DNA from 4 places in the Blautia sp. HA9023 genome. Region 1 is predicted to be linked to each of the others. Evidence: riboswitches for the same ligand, from Rfam matches in the RefSeq annotation. Region 1 holds a riboswitch; each other region holds the start of a gene.
What was found. A riboswitch is a leader RNA that binds a small molecule or an ion and turns the genes downstream of it on or off. The one in region 1 is predicted to bind cobalamin.

Region 1 (4,727 bases):
CCGTCTTCCAGTTTCAGATCTTCCAGCTTTTTTCCCTCATATTTCTTGTCATCGGAAGTTTTCTCATCTTTGGAAGCATCTGCTTTTTCTGCAGTCTCCTTGTCGGAGGAGTCTTCTTTTTTGTCTGTATCATCAGTTGTTTCTTCCACATCACCTGTCTTTACAGGATCTTTGACGCTGACTTTATGGTCATACCATTTACCTTTTTCTCCCAGAAGTGCCACATCAAATTCCTCATCAATGGCAGGTACCGGGATATCAAACCCGTAAACTTCCTCTGTATAACCGTCGCTGTATTTTACTGTATCTGTGGTAGGTTCAATGATCTCGGCGCCATCCTTCTGTGCATCTTCTGCAGTTCCTGCAAACAGATTTACGATCTTCTTGGAAACCAGGCTTACATGGATGGTCATCTTGCCATCTTTGACCGTAAGCTCTCCTTTTTCGTCATTGGCCTCATTTACATGGAACATACTGCTGTCTGTGTCAAACTCTGCTGTATAAACACCATCTTCCAGGGTATCTGTCTTGGCTGCATCTGCCTCTTTCTCATTGGAAGCTTCCGCATCCTCTTTGGAATCGTTTTTGGCAGATTCGGTTTTTGCGGAATCTGTTGCAGCCATCGCAGGCACAGAGCCAAGGGCCATAGCTGATGCACTTACCATTGCAAGGATTAAGTTTACATAACGTTTTTTCATAATAATCTTCTCCCTTCCATAGATACAGCAATCTGCCCGGAAGACAGTCTTCCTGATCTTTCCGGGCAGTTACATGGATTTCTTATAGGTATCTGAGCTCACTCAGATCGTTTCATATTTATTATTCTGCGGAATCCTCAGCGGAATCAGCCTCTGTATCTGCTGCTGCGTCAGAATCTGCGGACTCATCTGTGCTTCCGATGGAGTCGATAGCTGCTTTTGTATGATCTACATAAAGCTGCTCAACAGCCTCGATACGTCCAAGACCTGCGATCTGTGTATCAACATTCTCGAAGTTTCCGGATGCTACAAACTGGCTCTTCCAGGAATCCTCATCATCACCGGCCATATCGTTGTTTGCATGGTCTCCGGCAACAACCATCAGCGGACGAAGAACAACGTTCTTGTATCCTGCCTCTTTTACCTTCTCGATAACCTTGTCGCAGGCTGTATCTTCCGGTTTACCCTCTACAGTACCGATGAATGCGTTCTTGAATCCAAGGTTTTCCATCTGTGTCTGCATCTGATCGTATGTAATGTTAGCTGTATGAGATGTTCCATGTCCCATGAATACGAATGCTGTGCCAGCCTCAGCTGCTGCATCCATGCTGTCAAATCCGGCTTCTTTGCAAGCCTCATCTGTGATTGCCTGAGCAACGGCTTTCTTGTCATCGTTGATCACGGTTGCATCGTCTCCAACCTCACCGAGCATTGGCTCTGCGATAGCTACAGACTCGAATTTATCTTTATAGCCATTGATCGCTTCTGTCATCTCATCGTACTCAGCACCATGCATCAGATGAGTAGGCTGTACAACCAGATTCTTAACACCATTCTCTACTGCACGGTCAAGAGCCTGCTGCATGTTATCGATCACTTCATCATCTCTTGCCTCTACATGGTTGATGATGATCTGTGCTGTAAATGCTCTTCTTACAGACCAGTCCGGATAAGCTTCTGCAAGAGCATCCTCGATTCCTTTGACATCCTCTGCACGGCTGTCATTGAAGGAAGTACCAAAGCTTACTACCAGAAGCTCGTTCTCACCGATCTCATCCTGGTTACGTGGATCGTCTTTGGAAGCGTCTCCTGTGTCACGTCCGAAGTAATCCGGATCAGCGTTCTCGCCCTCTACCAGTTCTTTCTGAGCGTCTGTCAGAGCATCCCATGCTTCTTTAGCTGCCTTGCAGTCCTCATCTGTTGTGTCAGTTCTCTCCTGAACATAGATCTTGTCGATCAGAGCTGCTACATTGTCAGCTGCTTTCTGGTCTTCATCAGAAGCCTCTGTGGTATCAGCTGCCTCAGTACTCTCATCTGCGCTCTCTTCTGTAGCGGAATCATCTGCTGCCATTGCTGTTGTAGCTGCACCCATAGAGCATGTCATGGAAACTGCGAGCATCAGAGCTAACATTGTTTTTCTTTTCATTTCTTATCGTCCTCTTTTCATGTATTTCCAGAATACTGATATGTACAAAAAAACGGCTGCTTTCTGCGGCCGCCTGCTCACACACGATTCTCTCGCAATACACATAAAAAGAAGTTCTGTATTGTTATTGAGAATACAGATTCGTAGACCGCGAATCCTGGATCTCACAATAAGGCAGTTCTCCTGACTTGGTTCCACACTGCTTTCCCTTCCCGGTTTCCCAGTGGTATTTAAAAACAGCTCCCCGTTCACAGTGACGGTATCGTTCCGGATTCTCACCGGATTCTCTTTTGCACATCCGACTGGACGCAACCTTATTGCCATAACATTTGTACATATTCGATTTTACCTGGTTACTTATTCTTTTACCACAAAATCACAAAATTGTCAAGATTGCTGTCGGACGAATCATGGTGCTTCCCCTGCATCTGTCAGTTATTTTCAACATACTCCTTTCAATATTCATGCACATTATGCATGGTTTTATATGATTTATGTTTTTTATTTATGGTACAGTGATTTCCTACAACATAAAAGCAGCCCCTTTCCGCCATCACTGTGACAGCAGAAAAGGGCCGCTCATATTATTTACTGAAGTACTCCTGCTCAAGGTATCTGGCTACATAGATACCGCTGGCGGATGCATGGGAAAGAGAATGTGTCACACCGCTGCAGTCTCCGATAACAAAGAGACCTTTGTGGCAGGTTTCCAGATTCTCATCGATCTCAACTTCCATGTTGTAGAATTTAACCTCAACACCATAAAGCAGAGTATCGTCATCTGCTGTTCCAGGTGCGATCTTATCCAGAGCATAGATCATCTCGATGATTCCATCCAGGATACGCTTCGGCATAACAAGGCTTAAGTCTCCCGGTGTTGCGGAAAGAGTCGGTGTTACGAAGCTCTCCTCAATACGTGCTTTTGTGCTTCGTCTTCCACGGATCAGATCTCCGAAACGCTGTACCATAACACCACCGCCAAGCATGTTGGAAAGTCTTGCGATGCTCTCACCATATCCGTTGCTGTCATGGAACGGCTCTGAGAAATGTTTGGATACCAGAAGCGCAAAATTTGTATTGTTGGTGTGTTTTGCAGGATCTTCATAGCTGTGGCCGTTTACTGTGATGATTCCATTGGTGTTCTCATTAACCACAACACCTCTCGGGTTCATACAGAAAGTACGGACCATATCCTCAAACTTCTCGGTTCTGTAAACGATCTTGCTCTCGTAAAGCTCATCGGTCAGACGGCTGAACACCTCTGCCGGAAGCTCCACACGGACACCGATATCCACACGGTTGGAAAGTGTGGGGATCTTAAGATCTGTACATACAGTCTCCATCCATTTACTTCCGCTTCGTCCCGCGGAGATGATGCAGTAAGTTCCCTCGTAACGCTCATCACCTACAACAACTGCATAGCCGTCTTCTGTTTTCTCCACTTTGTCAACGGACGCGTCAAAATAGAAATCTACATGGGCTTTCATCTTGTCATAGAGATTCTGAAGTACTACATAGTTGATATCCGTTCCCAGGTGGCGGACAGATGCATCCAGAAGATGCAGGCCGTTCTGAAGACAAAGCTTACGGATCTCACTGTTTGTGGTGGAATAAAGCTTGGTTCCCTCTCCACCATGCATCAGATTCAGTTTATCTACATATTCCATCAGTTCTGTGGCTGTATCCTTGCCAATATGCTGATACAGCGTTCCGCCAAACTGATTGGTGATATTATATTTTCCATCGGAGAAAGCGCCTGCACCGCCAAATCCTTTCATGATCGCACATGTTTTACAGTGGATACAAGATTTTACTTTCTTTCCGTCAATAGGACATTTTCTTTTTTCCAGAGGATGGCCGGCTTCAAAAACCGCGATCTTTTTCTCCGGATCATTATTCATCAGCTCATAGGCTGCAAAGATTCCTCCAGGACCTGCTCCTACGATCAGTACGTCATATTTCATAAATAAAAACTCCTTATCTTGTGTTGCCTGTTTTCAATGTTTCGTTTTCGCACAAACCCTGTCTATTCTACAACAAGTGTTTGTAAAAGTCACCTGTTTTTTCGGTTTTGAAAAAAATTTTTCAGTCCTTCCGGAACCTGTGGATCTTAAGCTTTTTCCCATCTGTTTCCACAGTAATGGCACCGCTTTCCATGGTATATTCCACCTGGCTTCCGGCCGCTTCCAGACGCTCTACGGTTTCCGGCGACGGATGCCCGTAAGTGTTGGTGGAAGAACAGGAAATGATCGCCAGTTCCGGCTTTATTTTTTCAAGAAACGCTTCCGTGGTAGAATAACGGGAACCATGATGTCCCACTTTCAGACAGTCCACATCCTTTAATATCCCGGACGCCAGAAGCTTTTTCTCCGTGTCTGCTCCGATATCCCCGGTAAAAAGCATCTGAAATTCTCCAAACGAGAGTTCCATCACCATTGCCTCCTCATTCACATCTTTTCCTGTGGCGTTTTTCTCCGGCCACAAGATGGAAAAAGATACCAGACCACAATGCAGCTCATCTCCCTTTTTTCCTGTCACAATTTTTATTCCGGCTTTTTGTGCCGCATCCGAGAGTTCCTCCCAGGCCTCCGGCTTTTCCGCCC
Region 2 (4,727 bases), 660 kb from region 1:
TAAAGAACTGTTACTGGACAGATACCCTGTCCATGCCGTCTGTACCGGAGGGAGTTCTGGTAAATTCCACATCCAGGGATGAGACAGAAATGAAGACGCTGGATCTGGTTGATGTCCTGAATAACGGACGTGGAGACAATGGTACAAAATGGGGACAGAGCAGTGAAGGATTCCCGTACTTTGGAGAAAACCAGTCCTATAAACCGGACACTGAAGTGTGGCCGGAACTTCCAGCAGAAAATCAGTATCAGGTAGAATTTTCTGCTTATAATGGAAGTGCAAAAGAAACCCTGACAGATTCCCGTCTGCAGGTATCTCCGGATTCTGTCAATGCATTTAAAGTTGCAGGCAGATTAAGCCTTAAGGATTATCAGGCACCGGAGGGTAGTCATCTGGAGTGGAACTGTACAGAGATGAAGCCGTCCGGAGCAATGGCAATGGACCTTTCTTCCGGAGATCTGTATGTATACAGAAACGGAAAAACACTTATCACAGCAACACAGATAAACAGTGACGGTTCCAGTAAAGTTGTTGCGTATGTTTCTGTGATCGCCACAACAAAGAAGATCGAAGCAGTCAGACTTCTTATTGACGGACAGGATATAACAAACGGAAGCTTTACGGTAGCAGGTTCCGAGACTAAGAAGATCCAGGTTCAGGGAAAATATACAGGGGAAGATGATTTCAGCGATATGGCTTTTTCAAGTTTCCTGTATAAAGCCGCTGACGGATCTGTGATCAGTAATGATGAAAGTTACAGTTCATTCTTCTTCCTGAAACCGGGAACTTCCTCTATCACCGTAAGCTCCAAGGCACAGCCGGATATCTCTGCAAAAGTAGATCTGACATCTACATATGTGCCGATCGAATCCATTGTACCGGGAATGTCCGGACAGCAGGTGATCCATGGAAGAAATGCAAACAGTGACGGTCAGGAAGAGGACGGCAGAGTTGCATTTAACCCGATTCCGGGAAGTGCCGTAGTAACTCCGACCAATGCAAGTTATGCATCTGACTGGACCATTACAAGCAGTGATGATACGATCGGATATTACAGCAACGGTTCCAAAGTATTTGTTCCGAAACAGTCCGGAAAAGTAACTTACACAGCAGAAATTAAAGATACAGATCCGGAAACAGGAAAGACACGTACCATTACCGGAACTTCTGAGGTTGAGTTTGTATATAAGAATCCACTGACTTCAGTCACTTCTCCTGTAACAGAGGTAACCGTAAGATCAGGAGAAAGTCAGGATATCGATCTGAGCTTTACCGGAGAGATTTCTGACCAGGGATACAACGTGACAGATCCATCCATGAAATGGACTTTTGACAAAAAAGGTGTTGTAGTCATTACAAAGAAAACAAGTGGCTACTGGAAACGTCAGGATGGAGCACCAGATACAAACAACTACTTTATCGGAACCGATTACAGGATCACGGGAATCGGCGAGGGAACGGTGATCGCTACCGGTACACCGGTTGACCAGACCAATTCTCCGGAACCTGTAAAGATCAGGCTCACAGTAACAAAAGGTGACGGACAGGATACAGACAACAAAAAACTTGCGTCTGAAGACGTTGAGAAAGCAGTTTCTTATCTTACAGACCTTCATCAGGAAAAAGGATATCAGTATGGAGATGAGTGGGTGGTATATGCTCTTCTCCGCAGCGGACAGACCATTGACCAGGATAAACTGGACGCATATTACGAGTCTGTATGTGCGACTGTAAAAGGCTGGAGTGCAGACCAGAAACCTACAGATATTGAGCGAGTGTCTCTTGCATTAACAGCTATGGGAAAAGACATCACAAATGTTGACGGTGTAAACCTTGCAGCGATGATCTACAATTCTGAAAAACTGAAAAATGGTTCCAATGAACTGATCTATGCATTGATCGCTCTGGATGCCGCAGATATCCAGATCCCGGGAAATGCGAAATGGAACCGTGCTTCCATCATCAGGGCACTTGGAGAATTCCAGAATCCGACAACCGGTGGAATCGGACTTACCGATGCAAAAGGAGGAAGCTCTGATATTACAGCCATGGCGCTTCAGGCCCTTGCTGTCTACAGAAACCATAATACAGCCGCAAAAAATATTTCAGACAAAGCACTCACTTACCTGGCAAATGCCATGGGAGATGATTTCGGATATGGTACCTGTGAAAGTACAGCCCAGGTTCTTCTGGCACTGACTTCTATGGGAATTGATCCGTTAAGCGATGATTTTGGTACTGTAAATATGAATATGATCACAAATCTGACTGGTTATATTCAGAGCGACAATGGTTTTTCACATTCCATGTCAATTTCAAAATCCAGCGAAATGTCTACAGTACAGGCACTTCAGGCACTGGATTCTTACAGACGTTTTGTAAATAAGGAGACAACATACTGGGATCTGAAAAACAAAGGAGAACATGCAAAACACAGCTGGGATGCAGGAACAGTAACAAAGAAATCCACCTGTAAGACAAAAGGAACAAAATCTTATACCTGTACCTGGTGCGGAGAGAAAAAGACCGAATCAACAGCTCTTGCAGCACATAAGTGGAGTTCCTGGAAGACAACGAAATCTGCAACTGTTTTTGCACCGAAACAGATCACAAGAACCTGTTCTGTATGTGCCAAAAAAGAAACAAAGAATTCAGGAAGCAAACTGAAACCAACGATCAAACTGAACGCATATGGAATTCGTCTGAATCCGGGAAAATCTACTAGCAAAGTGAAAGTCAGTGGTCTTGCAAAAGGAGATTCCGTGAAGTCCTGGAAATCCAGCAATACTGCAATTGTAAAAGTAGATAAAAAAGGTGTGATCACCGCACAGAAAAAGACAGGTACTGCTTATATCACAGTAACTCTGGCAAGCAAAAAAACGGCGAAACTGAAAGTCGTTGTACAAAAAGGAACAGTAAGAACTGCGGCCATAACCGGACTGCAGTCCAGAATAACCATCAGTAAAGGAAAGACAACGACCTTAAAGCCGATACGCAGACCAATAACATCTGCTGAAAAACTTACATACAGTTCCTCCAATAAGGCTGTTGCCACAGTAAGTTCCAAAGGTGTGGTCAGAGGTGTGAAAAAAGGAACTGCGGTAATTACAGTAAGATCCGGAAAAGTTTCTTACAAATGCCGTGTAACTGTAAAATAAATACTGATCATTATGAAATAACCCCGCCTATAACTCTGATTCACGGGATTGTCACAGAAAAAGAAGTGTGTTATAATTTCTGAACAGTTAAATATGGAGAAAAAACAATTACCGGTTTTAAGTTCTCTGCCACATCGGCAGGGCCAAGAGGGAACAGGGTGAGAATCCCAGGCAGTCGTGCTACTGTATTTGTTTAGATCTTTCTGTAACCATTGTACGGATCTGTATGAGAAGGGGAGGGATCGTGATTACATAAGCCAGGATACCTGCTTAAAGCTGCTACCAGTTATTACACGCAATGATAAATGGAGGGGGAGATTGTTTGGTTTTGTGTACCTATTTTTCGGGACACAGAAAGAAACATTTCCTGAATTCAGAGATATTGCGGTAGCAGATGGTATTGTTGAAAACATGATCATTATATACGGATGCGATATCTTTCAGGGTATTGCATCCGTTTTTTTGTTGAGAGGTTAAAAAATGCAGAAAACACTGGTGTGGCGTTCGCAGAAAGAAAGAGAAAAAACATTTGTAAGAGGATGTGCAGAGAAACACGGAGAGAGAATTCTTGTTATCGGACAGCCTTACAGCCGAATCGGAGACGAGGCACTGAAGAATAATATCCGGATCAGAGAAGTGAGCCTGGAAAACTGCGTCAGAGAGATTGGCAGAGAAAGTTTCGCCGGATGTACAAGGCTTCGAACAGTAAGATCAGAGAAAATAAAAGTTATAAAAAACAGAGCTTTTTCCGGTTGTGTAAACCTGAGAAGTTTTGAAATCCCGGCTACAACAGAATATATTGGAAAAGGGGTTTTGTACGGGTGTAAAAGACTGCAGAAGACAGTTTTTGAAGAGAATAAGAAAATCATCCGAATTCCGGCAGAAGCTTTTATGGAGTGCCAGGAACTTTCCGGAGTAGTGCTTCCGGAAATGATCACTGAGATTGGGCGAAGGGCATTTTATAAATGTGGGAATCTGACAGAGATAAAAATTCCTCAGTCTGTGGAGCGGATTGAAAGAGAGGCGTTTTATCAGACCGGACTGCAGAAGCTGGAACTTCCTCAAAAGCTGAAATTTATTGGAGAGAGCGCTTTTCTGAAGTGCAGAAATCTGGAATATGTCCGGGTTCCGGAATATGTGGAAACTGTGGAAAAATGGGCGTTTCACGGGTGCAGTATGTTGAAAACAGTGGAATTTTCCGGGGATCCAGAAGTGCTGGGAGAATGGATCATAAATAAAGGAACAAAGATCCTGTGCAGAAAAAATACCAGAGTCGATGACTATTGTAGGAAGTATGGATTTGCGGTAGAATATCTGTAAAAGCGACCATTTTTTGGTGGAAAGAGGAGAAGGATGAGGGAAAGAAAACCTGTGATCGGCGTTACCTGTAATTTTGACTACAGGGATGCTGTTGGAATGGTTTCGGGCATGGGGATCACCGGGCAGGACTGGGACTTTGTCAGCGGTGATTATGTGTATATCCTGGAGAAAGCCGGTGCGATTCCTGTGCTGATCCCGCAGTATGGAGATCTGGAGGCGGCGAAACCGTTCCTGGAACAGCTGGACGGA
Region 3 (4,727 bases), 130 kb from region 1:
TGCGCCTTCCGCATAGGCGGACAGACTTTTTATATGAAACAATTTATAAGCGATAACGCTGTATACATCCTTCAGTGACAGATCCGCATTTCCAAAAGTGATGGCTGCAAGTATGGAAAAAATAAGGAATCCTGCAAGTCCGATGAGAACTGCCACATACATGGATGTTCTGAGCACCTTATCTTTTTTTCTCTGTGAAGCTGTTTCTTTCACTGCATTTTCTCCGATCAGTCAAGATTTACGTCCGGATATAATCCCTTTGCAAAAGTTTCGATTCCGTCCTGGGTACGTGTTGCACTTGCATACATCTCACTGAGCATGATCGGGTAAACACGTCCGTTCTTTACTGCGTCAAGGCTCTTCAGGGACTCATCATCCTGGATCACTGCAAGCTGGCTGTTCTTAACAGTTTCCGGATCATCTCCTGCATATGGCATGTAAACCACAAAGATCACGTCAGGGTTGGCTGCGATGATATCCTCTTTTCCAACGGTGGAAGCATCCGGGTTTGCAAGAGTTGCGCCTAACTGTGTTACCATATCTCCGCCAAGGCTCTTTACGCCATAGTTTGTGATGTCATCTCCAAGAGGCTCCAATACCATTACGCTTGGTTTGTCTTTTACATCTGCAGTTGCAGTAAGAGTTTTGTCGATCACTGCTTTTGCATCATCAACGATAGCCTGTGCTTTGTCCTGTACATCGAAGATCTTTCCGATATTTAAGATATCTGTGAATTCATTTTCCAGTGTTCTGTCGCCGTCCGGACGAGTATTGGTGTTGTAGTAGGTGTTGCAGCCTTTGTCGATCCAGTCTGTTACATTTCCCAGATTCTTATCAGAGAAAAGAGAGCTCCAGGATAAGATCATGTCCGGCTCCAGCATTGTTACAGTTTCAAGGGATGGGGTAAATTCGTCAAGATAATTTGTTTTTGAGAATGCTTCTTTGAGATCTTCCGGAACTTCATTATCAAGACCTGCGGTAGCTACCAGGTGGTCTTCCAGACCAAGTGCGAGCATAGTCTCAATGCTTCCCTGATATACAGCAAGGACTTTTTCCGGTGCTTTTTCATAAGTGGTTTCGATTTCGTTTCCATCGTAATCATAGGTTGTGATGGTCAGAGGATATTCTGTCTTGGTTGCCTCTGCGGAAGAATCTTCGGTGTCTGCAGACTCTGTACTGTCTTCTGCTGCCGGCTGGTTGTCTTCCTTGATGGTCTCGGAGTCTGCTCTCTCTGCGGCATAAACAGCCGGAGTTGCTGATACGGTCATTGCCGCTGCCATTACCATTGCCATGATTCTTGTGGATACATACTTGTTTTTCATTTCATTTCCTCTCTTTTCGCCTGTTTTATCTCCTGTTGCCTATGGGTAACCGAAAAGATGGGGCTTCATAAAATCTGCACGGAACACTTTGTACGGAAGCTCCCACTTACATACTGTCAAGCAGGTTTCCTGACTTACAGACTCAGAAAAAACTCCGCAAAATAAAAACTGATACACCATTCATCTTTTAGCCGATCATGAATGATATATCAGAATTTTCTCCAGAATCTCTCTGACATCGGGATTTCGCCTTCTCACATGAGTTTCTGCAATGGCATGTGAAATCCCTTCTTCTGTATACAGTGGCCGCAACCGCTCAGGCTTTTTACCCGATTCCCTCTCACAGTATCCGGCAGCATATGTGCCGGTGATACTGTTCACTTCACAGCAATTCAATTACGCTGATACTGATTCTAACATACCGGTTTTCCAATTACAACCTTGAGGCCGGATTTTTACAGTTTTTTGCAGAAATAGTCTGCCCGGAGAGATCCCTCTCAGATCTTTTTCAGCTTGGCAAAACCGGCGAACATTTTTTTCACGCCGACTTTGTCAAAGTCTACCGTCACTTCGTAGTCTCTGCCGCCGTCTGCGATATTTTTTACGATACCGACTCCGAATTTCACATGACGGACCGTGTCTCCCTCACCATAGTCCAGGCTGTCCGCCTTCTTCACTGTGAAATCTTTTTTCTGCAGGGTGCTCTTTGCCTGGAAATTCATTTTCATCTGGGCATAGGCGCTTTTCGGAGATACGATATCATCTACTCTGGGCTTTTTCTCCTGAATCGTATGTCCAAGATCCACCAATTCTCTTGGAATTTCCCTTACAAAGCGTGATACACGGTTGTACTGGGTCTCTCCACGGATCATACGCTGTTTTGCACAGGTTAATGTCAGTTCCTTCATGGCACGTGTGATCCCCACATAACAGAGTCTTCGCTCTTCTTCAATATCCGACGGGTCTCCGGACCAGATGGACGCATATCCCGGAAATACTCCGTCCTCCATACCTGCCATAAATACATTGGGGAATTCCAGTCCCTTGGCACTGTGAAGGGTCATAAGAAGCACATAATCCTGATCCGGATCAACGGAATCAATATCTGCCACCAGTGCGATCTCTTCCAGAAATGCGGAAAGTGTTGCCGGCTGTCCTGCCTCTTCCATGGCTTCCTGGAAAGATTCGGTCTTGGAGATCAGCTCATCGATATTCTCGATCCTTGCCTGAGCTTCTTCTGTTTTTTCTGCTTCCAGCTCTTTCACATAACCGGTCAGTTCGATCACTTCTTCCAGCGTTTCACGGACTGTATAAGCCTCTGCCTTACTCTTAAGTCCCTGGATAAAAGATACAAAATCATTGATCTTTCCTGCTGCCCGGCCAATGGACGGTACTTCCTCCACCACACGGAGGGCATCATAAAAGCTCAGGTTCATCATATCCGCATAATCCTGGACCCGGCCGATGCTGGTAGCTCCGATTCCTCTCTTCGGTACATTTAAGATCCTGCGCACAGCCAGATCATCACTGGCATTGTCAATCGTCTTCAGATAGCTTAACAGATCCTTGATCTCTTTGCGGGCATAAAAGTTTACACCGCCCACAATCTTATACGGCACATTTGCCAGGAGAAATTTTTCTTCAAAGAGACGTGACTGGGCATTGGTCCGGTAAAGTACCGCACAGTCCTTATACTGGAATTTCCCGTTACGCCGTCCCTGAATGATCTCTCCCGCAACATACTCCGCTTCCTCAAATCCGTTGTTGAACTGCCGGAAATGAACTTTATCACCCTCTTCGTTCTCTGTCCAGAGTCGTTTTTCTTTACGTTCTGTATTGTTGGCAATTACCTCGTTGGCTGCGTTCAGGATATTCTGTGTAGAACGGTAATTCTGCTCCAGCCGTACCACATTCGCCTCAGTGAAAACCTTCTCAAAGCCCAGGATGTTCCCGATATTTGCTCCACGGAAACGATAAATAGACTGGTCATCATCGCCAACTACGCAGAGATTCTTGTATTTTTCCGCAAGAAGACTTACGAATTTAAACTGTGCGGTGTTAGTATCCTGATACTCATCCACCATAATATACCGGAAACGTTCCTGATAATAATCCAGGATATCCGGATTGTGTTGGAAAAGCTCCACGGTTTTCACGATCAGGTCATCAAAATCCAGGGCGTTGTTTCCCCGGAGGATGGACTGGTATTCCTTATACATGCCTGCAATCTTCCGTGCATCCGGATCACTTCCCGCATTCAGCTCCATCTCTTCCGGCGTGATCAGCTCATCCTTGGCATGGGAAATCTCCGCAAGAACAGCGCGTTCTTTATAAATTTTTGTATTGATACTGAATTTCCGGAAGATTTCCCTCATGACTGTCTTCTGGTCGTCGGTATCATAGATGGTAAAATTACTGCTAAATCCCAGCACTTCAATATGTCTGCGTAAAATCCTCACGCATGCGGAATGAAAGGTAGAAACCCATACGCTCTCTGCGCCCATTCCCGCAATTTTATTTACACGTTCCCGCATCTCACTGGCAGCCTTGTTGGTAAAGGTGATCGCCAGGATATTCCAGGGATTGACGCCCTTTTCCTCCATTAAATAGGCAATCCTGTGAGTCAGCACTCTTGTTTTTCCGGAACCGGCTCCTGCAAGAATCAGAAGCGGCCCCTCTGTATGTACAGCAGCTTCCCGCTGCATGGGATTCAATGTGTCCAAAGCATCCTGTATACTCATTTTGATCTCCATTTCTTTTTCCATATCAACAGTATCTTTATATACTACCATGTCTTTTCTTTCCGGTAAAGCCACAACCTTACTTTCTCATTTTCCCGGAAAAAAGTTTCTTTACAAGTAGTATTTAAAACTATATAATAGGGAGCAGAGGTGATAATGTGATGACAAGAAACGAAAAAGAGATGATGAGCAGCATTTTTGCGAAAATTGCTGAGCTTGATTATATAAAACCAGATGAAATCCCAAACATCGATCTTTACATGGATCAGGTCACTACTTTCATGGAAGAAAATCTCGCTTCCACCAAACGTCACGAGGATGACAAGATCCTGACCAAGACCATGATCAACAACTACGCCAAGAATAAGCTTCTCCCCCCGCCGGAGAAGAAACGCTACTCCCGGGAACATCTGCTGATGCTGATCTTTATTTACTATTTTAAGAATATTCTCTCCATCAGTGACATCCAGACTCTTCTCGGGCCGATCACGGATAAATATTTCAAATCCATGACTGAGAAAGATATGACTTATATCTATCAGGAAGTTTTCAGTATGGAACAGACTCAGATCCGTTACCTGGAAAAAGATCTCATGCGCCGGTTCAAAAGCGCCGGAGAAATATTCGAAGATGCTGATCCGGAAGATAAGGAATTCCTTCATCA
Region 4 (4,727 bases), 620 kb from region 1:
TTCAGAAATCTACAGTAAAAACAACAAAGATCACAGGTGTAAAATCTGCCCTTACTCTGAAAAAAGGAGCAAAGACAACCCTGAAACCAGTACGTACACCGTTCACATCCGGTGAGAAGATTACTTACACTTCTTCCAATAAGAACGTGGCAACCGTAAGCAGCACAGGTGTGATCACAGCAAAAAAAGCAGGAACAGCAGTGATCACCGTAAAGAGCGGAAGCAAAAAAGTAACATGCAAGGTAACAGTTAAATAAAGCTGTTATCCCCTGAAAAATAAAAGCGGCATTTTTTCACAGAATGAAATGTGAAAAAATGCCGTTTTTGATCATTTGATCATAAATATTCAACTTTAAAATCAAATTCCTTACAATACTCATCTACTTTGGAACCTTTATAACACCGGATGGTACAGGCACGGTTGATGATCCATGGCCCGATAAAATCGGGATCGTGTCGGATCTCCAGATATTTCATACGGTTACATCCGTGGAATACCCATTTGCCGATATAATGGATATTTGTGGGAAGACAGACATAAGTAAGATTCATACACTTAAAAAATGCGCTTTCGTCCAAAAATTCCAGGGACTGGGGAAGATGAAGTTCTTCTATGGCACAAAAATAAAAAGCCTCTTTTCCGATACGTTTCAGACCTTCCGGGAAATCCACGGAACGGAGATTTTTACAGCGGTAAAAAGCACGGTCTTCGATGAGGGTAAGTGCGGAAGACAGCTGAAGGGATTCCAGGGAGGTACACTGTGAAAAAGCTTCGGAGCGGATCCGGGAAATCTGTGAATCATGGGGAAAGATCACACATCCAAGCTTTCGGTTCTCCTGAAAGGCGGCTCTCGGGATAGAAGAAAGTGCCTGAGGAAGAATGACTTTTTTCAGGGAATTACATTGAGAAAATACGTTGGATCCCATATTTTCCACCTGGGTGGGAAGCAATACTTCTTTCAGAAGAGTGCAGCCCTGAAAGGTTCTGGCGCCGATATTTTTAAGCGTGTCCGGAAAACAGACAGAGGAGATCTTGGTCTTTTTCTGAAAAGCTTCCGACGCGATATATTCAATTGGCGCAGGGATCTTTACATTTGAGGAAAGATAGTTTCTTGCGTTGTTTTTGGAAATGACACGACTGGATCTGTAATAAGTACCTGACATAAAAAAGTCTCCTTCAACATAAAAAAAGACACCGCATCACAGGCAGATACGATGTCAAAAAAGAATTCTCCATTTATCATACGTGTAATAGCCGGCAGTATTTCCAAGCAGATCTCCTGACTTATGCAGTCACGTTTATCCCCTTCTTATACGATAAATTACAATGGTTCACGGATAAACTAAGCAAATACAGTAGCACGTCTGTTGAGGATTCTCACCTTATTCCCTTTTAATCCGGTTTTCTGCAGGAAAAAACCGGAACTTGAAAACGTCTATATTTAATATTTTTGGGTGTCTGATTATTATATCACAGAAAAAGGACAGATACAATTGTTTTCCGGGTTTTCGTTTGACAGACAAGAGGAAATAAACTATAATTTCAGTATAAAATTTCATAGAAAAGAAAGACGTGCAAACAGGTGTGATTCCTGTACATGTAAGTGCGATGCCGTACAGTCGGCGGGCGGTTTTTCTTTCATGTAAGGTAGCATTGGTTTGCGCATAGGAACATCTATCAGGTAACGGAATCCCCTTGGAAAAGAGGGATTATTTTCCGTTACCTTTTTTGTTGCTTTTTTTGTGCAGAGAAAAGGAGGAAGAATGGAAAGTAAGAGGAAAAAGACGCTGTTTAATGTGATCATGGTAGTACTGATCCTGGTCATTGCCGGATGCGGAGTGATGGCAGTGGGAAATCTGAAAGGATGGTTTGATAAAGGATCGGACAGCGTTCTTATGACAAAGAACGTAAAAGGTGTGGCCAATATTCAGAGAAACGGTGTGGGCTACGGCCTGGAAAAAAATGTGGCATTGAGAGCCGGAGATATTCTTGAGACGAAGAACGGAACCACAGCGGAGCTTTCAGCCGGAGAAAACAATACACTTTCACTTAACGCAAATACGAAACTTACTGCGGAATCCGTAGAAAAAAACAATTTGAAACTTACTGCGGATCAGGGAGAGGTTTTTGCGGATCTTACGGATTCTGTGGGAAAAGCAGAGATCGCTCTTGATGAAAATACGCTTACCTTTGAGACAGGAGTCTTTTCCGTAAGCGCACAGTCCGGAAGCGGCGCTGTGTATGTATTTAAGGATGAAGTGGAACTGGCCGAAGCGGACGGAAAAACCACAACCGTAACAGCCGGCGAAAGTGCTCAGATGACAAAAAGTGAGGACGGAAGCTGGAAAGTAGAAACAAGTAAGATCTCAGCAGGAGCATTAAATGAATATATGATCCAGCAGCTGCTGGGATGCGCAGATAAAGACAGTTTATGTTTTACACCGGAGGAACTTCAGAAAGTTCTGGATGACAGAGCCGCAGAGAAGAAAGCAGCTCTTGAGAAGAGTTTAAATTCTACAAACAAGATTCCGAAGACTTCAGAAAAATCGGATGATAAAAAGTCTGCAGATGGATCTGCGAAACAGAATTCCGATACAACAGACGGAAATACCGCAGACACTGCAGGCAGCGGAGAGAACACAACACAGGAATACACACCGGATGCTTCTCAGGATGAGACGGATTCTTCCGGAGAAGACACCGCAGGCAGTGATGGAGATGTATCCGATGACGGCAGTTCTGATGATGGTTCCGGTGACGGGGATTCTCAGGATACCAAGCAGTGTACCATCACGATCCTCTGCGATACCATCCTTAATAATATGGACAATCTGACAGCCGGAAAAGAAGCTTATGTGCCGGCAAACGGAGTGATCCTGGATACCAGTACCGTAGAGTTTACAGAGGGAGAAACCGTTTTTGAAGTACTTCAGAGAGTTTGTGAGTACGCCGGAATCCAGCTGGAATATTCCTGGACGCCTATGTATGACAGTTACTATATTCAGGGAATCAACAACCTGTATGAATTTGACTGTGGAGCACAGTCCGGATGGATGTATAAAGTAAACGGATGGTTCCCGAATTACGGATGTTCCAAGTACACACTGGAGGACGGAGACGACATTGTGTGGTGCTTTACCTGCAATGGTCTTGGCGCGGATGTCGGTGCGGAATATAACGGTGAGTGACAGCAAAGGGAGTAAAAGATATGCAGAGAAAAAAATTTCTGGCACTGATGCTGACGGCTGCTCTTGTGGGGCAGCCGGGAGCTCCTGTTTCAATTATGGCGGCAGAAACAGACGAAAGTTCCGATTTCGGATCGTTTGGATCAGAAGCTTCTGACACAGCAGAAAAAAAATTGCCGGTGATCACGGAGGACCTGTCGGAGGAGACCATTACATATGATCTCAATGAAAAGGCAGAGCCTTTAAAGGTTCAGACGGAAGAATCCGGCAAGCTGAAATATCTGTGGCTGAAAAGTGATGACAACGAGAATTTTTACAAAATAGAAAAGTCCGACAGCCAGGAAAAGACAAAAGAAGAACAGACCGGGGAACAGCAGGGGGAAAACAGCCAGCCGGAGTATGAAGATACACAGGAGTATACACCGGCTACAGATACAGCCGGAACCTTCTACTACAAAGTCCGGATCTGGAATTCAGAAGAAACAGACGAAAACGCTTACGTAGAAAGTAAGACTGTCTGTCTTCAGGTGTTAGATCCGTCCGCTGAAGACCATAGTGGATCGGATGCTACAGATGGGAAAAAGGACGGAGAGCAGAAGGATCCGGCAGCATTGGATAAAGAAGATCCGGCTGCAGATCATACATCAGGTGATACCGCAGAAAATTCGGGGAACGAAAAAGATGCGGATCCGGACGGCGAAAATTCCGGAAGTGAAGACAGTGGAAATGCGGCTGATGACGGGAAAGATTCCGGCAATGAAGCTGGTGAGAACACCGGTAACGAAGAGGACAATACCGGAGAATCTGGTGGTGAGAACATCGGAGATGAAGATCCTGCCGCTGAAGATACCGATAAAAAAGACACGGATATCGCCGAAAACGATTCCGAGAATCATCTTCCCAAACGTCAGGAAGACATCCCGGAAAGTGAAACTTACGAAACCGAAGGTTACTGGAACGTCTCTCTCAGTGAGATCTTTCAGGATCCGGACGGAGATGATCTGACCTATTACGAAAAAGGAGAAAGAGATGAGGACTGGACTCCTGTAGACGGAGATTCTTACCTTTGTCACCTGGAAGAAAATCAGGAGACCTATCTTTTTACTGCAAAGGATCAGGAAGGTTACGGAGATGTTTATGCCGTAACTCTGAAAAAGAAAGACGCGGCGGAACTGGAAGTATCAGAAGCACAGAAGGCTCAGGAGAAATCCGCGGCAAAGGATACGGAAGAGGAACTTTTCTCATCCGGAGACGCAGAGGCAGCTTCTGCTTCCAATACGGCAAGTTTTAATACCATTTATAAAGAAACCGGAGAACATCTGGCATTCATGGCAGAAAAAAGCGCACCTGTAAACGGAACGCTGTGCGGTGAATGGATGGTGATCGGCCTTATGCGAAGCGGCCAGCCTGTGGACGCATCGGTTTACAGCCGTTATAAATCCAATCTTGTGGATGTGGTGAAACAGAAAAAAGGTGTACTCCATGATAAAAAATATACGGAATATTCCAGGGCAGTTCTGGCGCTTACAGCCATTGGAGAA

Region 2: linked by a shared signal. The riboswitch ahead of AC04Q6_RS07365 (leucine-rich repeat domain-containing protein) and the one ahead of AC04Q6_RS04465 (sirohydrochlorin cobaltochelatase) in region 1 are both predicted to bind cobalamin.
Region 3: linked by a shared signal. The riboswitch ahead of AC04Q6_RS05025 (ABC transporter substrate-binding protein) and the one ahead of AC04Q6_RS04465 (sirohydrochlorin cobaltochelatase) in region 1 are both predicted to bind cobalamin.
Region 4: linked by a shared signal. The riboswitch ahead of AC04Q6_RS07205 (leucine-rich repeat domain-containing protein) and the one ahead of AC04Q6_RS04465 (sirohydrochlorin cobaltochelatase) in region 1 are both predicted to bind cobalamin.

Annotation. Positions count from the first base shown of each region.
Region 1 covers NZ_JBWLUR010000006.1:65,326-70,052, forward strand. Annotated here, with positions in the region: gene AC04Q6_RS04460 (hypothetical protein) at 1-698, opposite strand, end outside; gene AC04Q6_RS04465 (sirohydrochlorin cobaltochelatase) at 820-2,124, opposite strand; cobalamin riboswitch at 2,281-2,456, opposite strand; gene AC04Q6_RS04470 (NAD(P)/FAD-dependent oxidoreductase) at 2,709-4,088, opposite strand; gene AC04Q6_RS04475 (DNA internalization-related competence protein ComEC/Rec2) at 4,210-4,727, opposite strand, start outside.
Region 2 covers NZ_JBWLUR010000006.1:730,199-734,925, reverse strand. Annotated here, with positions in the region: gene AC04Q6_RS07370 (Ig-like domain-containing protein) at 1-3,158, shown strand, start outside; cobalamin riboswitch at 3,261-3,446, shown strand; gene AC04Q6_RS07365 (leucine-rich repeat domain-containing protein) at 3,639-4,478, shown strand; gene AC04Q6_RS07360 (gamma-glutamyl-gamma-aminobutyrate hydrolase family protein) at 4,512-4,727, shown strand, end outside.
Region 3 covers NZ_JBWLUR010000006.1:190,973-195,699, forward strand. Annotated here, with positions in the region: gene AC04Q6_RS05020 (FecCD family ABC transporter permease) at 1-213, opposite strand, end outside; gene AC04Q6_RS05025 (ABC transporter substrate-binding protein) at 228-1,322, opposite strand; cobalamin riboswitch at 1,429-1,718, opposite strand; gene pcrA (DNA helicase PcrA) at 1,820-4,063, opposite strand; gene AC04Q6_RS05035 (DUF1836 domain-containing protein) at 4,225-4,727, shown strand, end outside.
Region 4 covers NZ_JBWLUR010000006.1:686,609-691,335, reverse strand. Annotated here, with positions in the region: gene AC04Q6_RS07210 (DUF4430 domain-containing protein) at 1-257, shown strand, start outside; gene AC04Q6_RS07205 (leucine-rich repeat domain-containing protein) at 337-1,164, opposite strand; cobalamin riboswitch at 1,254-1,445, opposite strand; gene AC04Q6_RS07200 (DUF4430 domain-containing protein) at 1,765-3,189, shown strand; gene AC04Q6_RS07195 (prenyltransferase/squalene oxidase repeat-containing protein) at 3,210-4,727, shown strand, end outside.